DNA from 2 places in the Blautia sp. HA8986 genome. Region 2 is predicted to be linked to the other one. Evidence: riboswitches for the same ligand, from Rfam matches in the RefSeq annotation. Region 2 holds a riboswitch; the other holds the start of a gene.
What was found. A riboswitch is a leader RNA that binds a small molecule or an ion and turns the genes downstream of it on or off. The one in region 2 is predicted to bind ZMP and ZTP.

Region 1: it holds a riboswitch for ZMP and ZTP, as region 2 does, so the genes downstream of both, AC04Q4_RS16530 (formate--tetrahydrofolate ligase) here and AC04Q4_RS06775 (IMP cyclohydrolase) in region 2, are expected to answer to the same signal.

The regions. Positions count from the first base shown of each region.
Region 1 is NZ_JBWLUQ010000003.1:386,198-391,272, reverse strand. Features, by position in the region: gene AC04Q4_RS16530 (formate--tetrahydrofolate ligase) at 62-1,747, opposite strand; ZMP/ZTP riboswitch at 1,821-1,902, opposite strand; gene AC04Q4_RS16525 (4Fe-4S binding protein) at 2,082-2,936, opposite strand; gene AC04Q4_RS16520 (CD1871A family CXXC motif-containing protein) at 2,944-3,096, opposite strand; gene AC04Q4_RS16515 (redoxin domain-containing protein) at 3,124-4,272, opposite strand; gene AC04Q4_RS16510 (response regulator) at 4,478-5,075, shown strand, end outside.
Region 2 is NZ_JBWLUQ010000001.1:1,443,751-1,448,825, forward strand. Features, by position in the region: tRNA gene AC04Q4_RS06765 (tRNA-Gly) at 155-227, shown strand; gene AC04Q4_RS06770 (phosphoribosylaminoimidazolecarboxamide formyltransferase) at 516-1,700, opposite strand; gene AC04Q4_RS06775 (IMP cyclohydrolase) at 1,762-2,475, opposite strand; ZMP/ZTP riboswitch at 2,563-2,645, opposite strand; gene AC04Q4_RS06780 (peptidoglycan recognition protein family protein) at 2,712-3,572, opposite strand; gene guaB (IMP dehydrogenase) at 3,565-5,019, opposite strand.

The DNA.
Region 1 (5,075 bases), on a different contig from region 2:
AACCTCTATTTTTGCAGGCTCTACCGCTTTCTATCTGAATTCCCCTCAAAAAATCTTTATATTAGAACAGTCCTGTGATCTTACCGCTCTCGTCTACGTCGATCTTAGTTGCTGCCGGTACTTTCGGGAGTCCTGGCATGGTCATGATCTCACCTGTCAGTGCAACAATAAAGCCTGCACCTGCGGAAATCTTAAGATTTCTTACTGTTACCTCGAAATCTGTCGGAGCACCAAGCTTTGTCTGGTCATCTGTTAAGCTGTACTGGGTCTTAGCTACACAGATCGGGCAGTTGCCAAATCCAAGTGCCTCCAGCTGTTTCGCCTGCTTCTGGGCATTTGCTGTAAGAACCACTTTCTTTCCACCGTAAACCTTCTGTACAATCTGGTTCAGCTTATCCTCGATGGAGCCTTCCAGTTCATAAGCATATGTGAAGTCATTCGGCTCTTCAACAAGACGGATTACTTCCTCAGCGAGCTTGATTCCGCCTTCGCCACCTTTTGCCCATACCTCGGAAAGTGCTACGTTTACGCCAAGCTCCTTGCATTTTGCTTCCACAAAATCAAGCTCTGCCTTGGTATCGGTCGGGAATGCGTTAATAGCTACCACACATGGAAGCTTGTATACATTTTTGATATTGCTTACATGCTTCAGAAGGTTCGGGATACCTTTTTCAAGAGCCTCAAGGTTTTCATTGTTCAGGTCAGCCTTTGCAACGCCACCGTTGTATTTCAGGGCACGTACGGTTGCTACGATAACAACTGCACTTGGTGTAAGCCCTGCCATACGGCACTTGATATCCAGGAATTTCTCTGCTCCAAGGTCTGCACCGAAGCCAGCCTCTGTGATCGCATAATCAGCAAGCTTCATAGCCATCTTTGTAGCAGTTACGGAGTTACATCCGTGAGCGATGTTTGCGAATGGTCCGCCGTGAACGATCGCCGGAACATGCTCCAGTGTCTGAACAAGGTTTGGTTTCAGAGCGTCCTTCAAAAGTGCTGTCATAGCACCCTCTGCGTGAAGGTCTCCTGCTGTTACTGGTTTCTGCTCAGCAACCTTGCCATAAGTGTATCCGATGATGATTCTGGAAAGTCTCTCTTTCAGATCTTTGATATCACTTGCCAGACAGAGAACTGCCATGATCTCAGATGCTACAGTGATGTCATATCCGTCTTCACGCGGCATACCGTTTGTTCTTCCGCCAAGTCCGTCTACTACATTACGAAGCTGACGGTCGTTCATATCCACGCAACGTCTCCATGTGATCTTTCTCGGGTCGATATTCAGCTCATTACCCTGGAAGATATGGTTGTCGATCATTGCTGCAAGAAGGTTGTTTGCCGCACCGATTGCATGAAAATCACCGGTAAAATGAAGGTTGATATCCTCCATCGGAACTACCTGTGCATAGCCGCCGCCTGCCGCACCACCTTTGACACCGAATACCGGTCCAAGGGATGGCTCACGAAGAGCTACCATAACATTTTTTCCAAGTCTCTGCATTCCATCTGCAAGACCTACCGTTGTAGTTGTTTTTCCTTCCCCGGCCGGTGTCGGGTTGATAGCTGTCACAAGAATCAGTTTGCCGTCTTTTTTGTCTGTTTCTTTCAGGAGATTATAGTCGATCTTTGCTTTGTATTTACCATACTGCTCCAGATATTTGTCATCAATACCTGCTTTCTCTGCAATCTTGGTAATTGGCTCCATTGTGCACTCCTGTGCAATCTCGATGTCACTTTTAAATCCCATAATGTTCTCCTTTCTCCGCTGCAACCGTCTGCATCTTTTATCCCATAAAAAAGAGCAGTATCTGAATTTTTTCAAATACTGCCCAGACGGTCGACTCATCGAATCTCCGGCTCCCTCGTGGTTATCCCACAACTCCGTCAGTCACCGAAGACTTTATTAATTTGATGATTGAATATTAACATATTTATTAGTACTTGTCAAGAAATTATCAAATTATTTTTTTCACTTTTAAAGTGAACTGAGTCTAATTTTCTGAATCATTTCAGTTTTCCGTACTATTCATCAGATACTGAATGTTATAAGGAAAATTCTATTTTTCGTCAATTAACGTAAATCAGGTCTGATTTTTGCCTGCAAACCCACACCGGATCGCCTGTGTCGGACATATCTTTTTACATCTTCCACATCGGATGCATTCTGTACTGTTTGGATTTTCCGTCGGATCGACCTCCATCTGGCAGATATTTCTGCATTTTCCGCAGTGAACACATTTTTCTTTATCTACTCTGTAACGAAAAACGGAAACTTTATTAAATACCGAATAAAAAGCTCCCAACGGGCAGATATACTTACAGAATGGCCGGTATATCATAATTGATAAGATAATGGTGATCACCAGGATTGTATTTTTCCACATGTACAGCCAGCCTACTGCACTTCGCATGGATTTGTTCAGCAGCACCAGAGGGATACCTCCCTCCAGCGTTCCTGCCGGGCAGATCAGCTTGCAGAAATACGGTGCTCCTTGCCCCATGATATCTACTACAAACATAGGAAGTATGATCACAAATACAAGAAAGATCACATATTTCAGTTTTCGCAGAAGCTTATCTCCCCGAAATGTCCGAATCTTCTTTGGAAAAGGAATCTTGTTCAACAGATCCTGGATCAGTCCAAAGGGGCAGAGAAATCCACACACCAGTCTTCCAAGCAACGCTCCCACAAAGATCAGAAATCCAGCTACATAATATGCCATTTTGAAGTTCCAGCTTCCGATCACAGCCTGAAGAGACCCAATGGGGCAGGCCCCTCTTGCCCCGGGGCAGGAATAGCAGTTCAGCCCCGGAACACATACATTTTTCAGTTTTCCGGTGTAGATCTTGCCAGTTATAAACCCTGATATGTGACTATTTGTAAGGGCCGCCCACAATGCCTGGATCCCATGCCGCGGCCATTCATTTATTTTCATCTTCTTATTATCCAATGCCTATACACTCCATACAGATGTTGATCGCTTTTGTAAAAACTACAGATACCTCGCCCCTGCAGATTCCCAGTATCATCAGTAAAATCCCCAAAAACGCCAGAGCTGGTCCGATCCACCTGGATTCTGTTATTTTTCGAATCATTTTTCCACTCTCCGTAATGATCATGTTTTACTTAGAAACGTTTTTAAGCTCTTTTTCCACAATTTCCTTCCATTCGTCCAGTGTATGGCTTCCTGTATAGGTATCGCCTACAATGTTTCCATCTTTGTCAACAAAAAATGTTTCAGGAAATGCGGAAATCCCCTGCAGACGACCGTTCATCATAGTGGTATCCGGTGTCAGGAACGGATATTCTGCTTTTGTTTTTTCCTGAAGAATGCCTGCTTTCTTTACAGCCTCCTCGTCCTGATTTCCCTTTTCATCTGTAGTATCAAGCACTACGCCTGCTACTCCGACGCCTTTATCTTTCATTTCTTTATAGAGCTCCTGAAGTTCCGGAATCTCTTTTACACATGGTGAGCACCAGGTTGTAAAAACATTTACCAACGTCAGGTCATAGTCACTGAATACTTTTTCTGTATATGTTTTTCCATCTATTCCTGTTGTTTCAAATTTTCCTACAGATTTTACATCCTCCGGGTTGCTGCTGGTATCCTGTGGCTGGTCAAACACGGAAATATTCTGATATGGTGCCATTTCCGTAATATCGGTTTTGATCTTTTCCAGTTCCTTTGTCAGCTTTTCATCTGCATCTTTGTTTGTGCTCAGATAATATTTGTATTTCCCGTCACTGCTGCTTCCAAGCTCTTTATGCTCTGTACAGCCGGTGATCTCATCCAGCTTTTTCTGTGAAGCTTCGTCATAAACGCCAATTGTACCGATTCTGTCCAGACCTGCCACCCAGTCGTCATATCCTGTTCCCATCTTCTGTATTTCGGCATTTTTCTGTTCCTCTGTCATTTTGCTCCAGCTTACATAGGCATATGTCACTGCATTGGTCTGATTCTCAAAATCTTCCGTGGTAAGCATTGCAATGCTCTGGTCCTTGATCTGCTTTAACAGCTCCTTCGAAAGTGAAAGCTTCAGTCCCAGAAACGGATATTCATAAGAATCCTGTGCCTTGCAGGTTACGTCGGAAGGCTTAAATGTACCTGCTACCAGATCTGATGAAACTGCCTCTCCATCCATCATCATTGCCGCTCCGGGATCTGCTGTTTCCGTACTTTCCGCCGCTGTTACCGGCACACTTCCTAATGCAGATATTCCTAATACCGCTGCTGCCATAAGTGCTGTTATTTTCTGTGTTCTGAATTTCATTGTTTATATTCTCCCTTCTGATATCACCGGCCCATATCCGGAACCGACGTATATTTTATATGTAAATCTTGCTCTCTGTAGCCTTACTATATCATCCCCTGTATAAAATCTCTGTTAAGAAACAAAAAAATTTACAGGAATTTTATGCTATACATGATATTATAGATAACAAAGCAAAATCAACTGTTTTTTAGGAGGATTTACTATGCATATATTGATAATTGAAGATGAAAAGCAGCTCTGCCAGTCTATTGCGGAGGGACTTCGCATGGATGGCTATGAAGCGGACACATGTTTTGACGGGGATGAAGGACTGGAATTATGTCTGGTGGAAAATTATGATCTCATCCTTCTTGATCTGAATCTTCCAGGCGTTGATGGTCTGGAAATCCTGCGCCAGTTTCGGGAATCCGATACTTCCACTCCCGTTTTGATCCTCTCTGCCAGAGGACAGATCCAGGACAAGGTTGAAGGGCTTGATCTCGGTGCCAATGACTATCTCACAAAGCCTTTTCATTTTGAAGAGCTGGAGGCACGGATCCGAAGTCTGACACGAAGAAAATTCATCCAGCAGGATGTGTGTCTGCAATGCGGACGTATCAGCTTTGATACCCGTACAAGAAAGACCAGTATCGATGGACTCCCCCTTTCTCTGACCCGAAAGGAAAGTTCTCTTCTGGAATATTTCCTTCTTCATCAGAACCGTATCATAAGTCCGGAAGAAATGATCGAGCATATCTGGGACGGAAGCGTCAACAGTCTCAGCAATTCCATTCGTGTCCACATTTCTTCTCTTCGAAAAA
Region 2 (5,075 bases):
CTTTACCATCTGCTTCATGATGTCCTGCCGAAACGACAACAACAAGTTTTGTATAAATTTTTCAAAAAAATCCAAAAAAATATTTGACATATACAAAAATCTATGATATCATACGTCTTGTCGATGAGGAAAACACTTCATCTTCAAGACATATGCGATAGTGGCGTAGTTGGTAACGCGCGACCTTGCCAAGGTCGAGACCGCGGGTTCGAGCCCCGTCTATCGCTCTTGAGAACTCTGAGAGAATTCAGAGTTCTTTTTTTATGCCATATAATCAAACATTCACTACTTTTACGATACTCTTACTTCAGACAATATTCCCCTTAATTATCCAACTTCTCTTTATCCACTTGAAGGTTACTTAATTCAGTTATAAAAAATCCCGGATTCAGAACTTTACACTTTCCAAATCCGGGATATTTTTAACGTATTTTCTGTTACAGAAATCGAATATCTGTTGCTGTTCACTCTATGACCAGCTACATTTTTTTCTTTCTATGAGCTTTCCCTATATCTTAGTGATGGAACAGTCTGATTCCAGTAAATGCCATAACCATTCCATACTTATTGCAGGTATCAATAACAGCATCATCACGGACAGATCCGCCTGGCTCTGCAATATATTTCACTCCACTCTTATGCGCACGCTCAATGTTATCACTGAACGGGAAGAAGGCATCAGATCCAAGAGTTACATCTGTAAGTCCATCCAGCCATGCTCTCTTCTCTTCCTTTGTAAATACTTCCGGCTTCTCTGTGAAAGTTTTATCCCATGCACCGTCAGCCAGAACATCCATATACTCCTCACCGATATAAACATCAATGGCATTGTCTCTCTCTGCACGTGTGATCGTATCTTTAAATGGAAGATTCAGAACCTTCGGGCACTGGCGGAGGTACCAGTTATCTGCTTTCTGACCGGCAAGACGTGTACAGTGAACACGGGACTGCTGTCCTGCACCAACACCGATCGCCTGTCCGTCTTTTACAAAGCATACAGAATTGGACTGTGTATATTTCAGAACGATCAGGGAAACTTTAAGGTCTCTTTTAGCTTCCTCGGTAAGTTCTTTATTCTCCGTAACAATATTGGAGATCAGCTCATCATCAATAGCAAGTTCCTGACGGCCCTGCTCAAAAGTAACACCAAATACCTGTTTGTGTTCCAGCGGTTCCGGAACATAATTCTCATCAATCTGGATCACATTGTAGTTGCCCTTTTTCTTCTGTTTCAGGATCTCAAGCGCTTCCTCTGTATATCCCGGTGCAATAACTCCGTCAGAAACCTCTCTCTTGATCAGCATTGCTGTATCCTTGTCACATACATCAGAAAGGGAAATAAAATCACCGAAGGATGACATACGGTCTGCACCTCTCGCTCTTGCATAAGCACATGCAAGCGGTGAAAAATTCTTCCAGTCCATATCATCTACCCAGTAAATCTTGGCCAGTGTCTCATTCAGTGGAAGTCCGATGGACGCACCTGCAGGAGATACATGCTTGAAAGAAGTTGCTGCAGGAAGTCCGGTTGCTTTCTTAAGATCACGCACAAGCTGCCAGCCATTAAAAGCATCCAGGAAATTGATGTATCCAGGTCTTCCGGAAAGTACCTGGATAGGAAGTTCACTTCCGTCTGCCATGTAAATCTTAGATGGTTTCTGATTCGGGTTGCATCCATATTTTAACTGTAATTCTTTCATGAAAAAAATCCTCCGTTCTGTGTGATACTGATAATTTCATCGCAGCTGTATACTCAGCTTGTTATTTATTCTTATTCACGATCCTTGACTCATATTTTCCGGTTTCAATGTCAATGAAACGAACAAAGAGAGAAACTTTATTATCCTGATTCAGGCTCTCCCAGAGAAGGTTTGTAAAGTCATCAATATCATTCGGGATTTCTACAGGCTTCGGCTCTCCCTCAAAACTCGGAAGTGGATTTCCATCGCATTTATAAGTATGGATAAAACGTCCCTGTCCTGCAGCTGCATTCTCATAGGCGAATGTATAACGAAGACAGGAATCCGGATTACCGTTATTGCTCTTTAAAATAGACATTGCATAGTTGAATCTGCCATTCTCTACGTGCAGAACACCGGAAATACGAGGTGTATAGTTCGGTGCGTCTGGCTCAAATTCTCTGGTTCGGAGGGACTGCTCAAAAGTAAGCTGTCTGTCCATTCCCTCATAAATGGTATCTGTCTGGTCGCCGTTTGTTACGATCGTCTTGTTTCCAAGGACACGTACCGGTGCGTAGATGATAAGGCTCGGGTCTGTAAGCTTGGACGGATCAAATGCCTGTGTGCGGATTCCCTCTCCATCCTCAACAAAAATACGATTTCTGCTGTTCTCGCTTCTTCCCATGATAAAATATGCAGTAACAGCATGCTTTCCGTCTGCGGAACGTCCGATCACGATTCCTCTTCCTGGGTAGGAATTTTCTTTCAGTTCTTTTTCAAGTGAAAATGTAGTCATTTTTCACAGTCCTCCTTATCTAATATACGGCCCGGGGATCATTCCAGGTATCAGCAGGTAACAAAAAACCGCCTGGACACCCCATTAACAGGCTGCCCAGGCGGTCGGCTTCTTAAATACACTGCACTCCCTGTAGGTAATCCTACTCTCCGCCAGTCATGCAGCTTCTGTTGTTATACTACAATACTTCTTCTGAATTTTCAAGTCCTAATTTTCTGAAATTGTTTTCAATTTTTTTATTTTCCCTGCAATTCATAATCCGTCTGGATCTGTGCTGCAATGTCAGACTTCATCCGGAACCATGCATCCGGGTTTTCCACATAATATTTGGGACAGTCTTTTCCTGTAACATCGTAATGCCGAATCACCTGATCCGTATCCAGCCCAAAACGGGTACAGAGCCACGCCGTCAGCTTCACTGCCGAACTATATGTTGCATCATTAAACTGTCCCGTCTCATCCGGATGGCAGCATTCAATGGATATGGTATCCACATTTCTGGCATTAGTAGCATAGGACATTTCTGAAGTAGGAATACACTGCACCACTTCCCCATCCAGTCCTACCACAAAATGACTGCTGACTTTATTATCCTGCGTTGTGGCAAGATTCTCAAAATAATTCCGGTTGGATATAGCTGTTGAACCTGGATTCGCTGTATAGTGAATCGCTATATAATTCACCTGTTCAATAGGAATCTGAGGCCTGGAATAAGAATTTGGCGTAAGAAGTTCCACATCAATATACGGAGCACCTTCTGCCTGCCATTGTTCCTGCCCACCGCCCTCACTGCTTTGCTGTGACCAGCTCTGTTGATCTATTTCAAGTCCGCTCTGCTCTATCCTCATCTCAAAAAATCCATATCCAAGGGCACACACAGCCAGTACAACGATCACAATTACCACTGCCAGCACAATATGTTTTAAAATATTCTGCGGTTTCTTTTTTCGGGAAGATTTTTTTCTTCTGCCAGCTCTGTCCGATATTCCAGAAATATTTTTTCCTGAAGAAGTTCCCTTTACGGAAACAGGCCGTCCATTATGGGACGGCCTGGGTGACTTCTTAACTGTCTTGCCTGCTTTTCCTTTATTATTCATCTACACTGTAGTTTGGAGCCTCTTTTGTGATGTGGATATCATGTGGATGTGACTCCTTAAGGGATGCAGCGGAAATCTTGATGAATCTGCCTGTTGTCTTAAGCTTCTCAATATTCTCTGCTCCGCAGTAGCCCATACCGGATCTTAAACCGCCGATCAGCTGGAATACAGTATCCTCAACATGTCCCTTATATGCAACTCGTCCCTCAACACCTTCCGGAACAAGCTTCTTGGCATTTTCCTGGAAATAACGATCCTTGCTGCCGTTCTCCATAGCGGCAATAGATCCCATTCCACGATATACTTTATATTTTCTTCCCTGATAGAGTTCGAATGTTCCCGGACTCTCATCGCATCCTGCGAACATACTTCCCATCATGCAGACATTGGCGCCAGCTGCAATAGCCTTGGTAATATCTCCGGAATACTTGATACCGCCATCTGCGATGATCGGAATTCCGTAACGGTCTGCAACTTCATAGCAATCCATAACTGCTGTTACCTGTGGAACACCGATACCTGCAACAACACGTGTTGTACAGATAGATCCAGGTCCGATACCAACCTTAACTGCGTCTACACCAGCCTCGATCAGAGCCTTGGTAGCTGCACCTGTTGCAACATTACCTGCAATAACCTGAAGTTCCGGATATGCAGCCTTGATCTCGCGGACTGCTTTTAAGATATTCTCGGAATGACCATGTGCGGAATCGATAACGATAACATCCACGTTAGCCTTAACAAGTGCATCCACACGTGCAAGTACATTAGCTGTGATACCAACTGCTGCGCCACAGAGAAGACGTCCCTGTGCATCCTTAGCTGCCAGAGGATATTTAATCTGTTTCTCGATATCCTTGATGGTAATGAGTCCCTTTAAATTAAAGTCATCATCTACAATGGGTAATTTCTCCTTACGAGATTTCGCGAGAATCTTCTTGGCATCCTCAAGTGTGATTCCTTCCTTGGCTGTGATCAGTCCCTCAGAAGTCATGCACTCCTTGATCTTTCTGCTGAAGTCTGTCTCAAACTTAAGATCACGGTTTGTGATGATGCCTACAAGCTTTCTGCCTTCTGTGATCGGAACACCGGAAATACGGTATTTCGCCATCAGATCATTGGCATCTTTCAGTGTATGTTCTGCTGAAAGATAAAATGGATCTGTAATAACACCGTTCTCAGAACGTTTAACCTTATCAACCTCTTCTGCCTGTGCCTCGATGGACATGTTCTTATGAATGATACCGATACCACCCTGTCTAGCCATGGCGATAGCCATTCTGTGCTCTGTAACTGTGTCCATACCCGCACTCATCATGGGGATATTCAGCTTTACTTTCTTGGTTAAATACGTTGAAACATCTACCTGATTCGGAATTACTTTAGAATAAGCCGGAACCAGCAGGACGTCATCAAACGTAATGCCATCACCAATAATAGTACCCATTGCATTTCCTCCCTTTTGTAAGATATTTTAAATTTGTGAACTAGTGTAACAAAAAA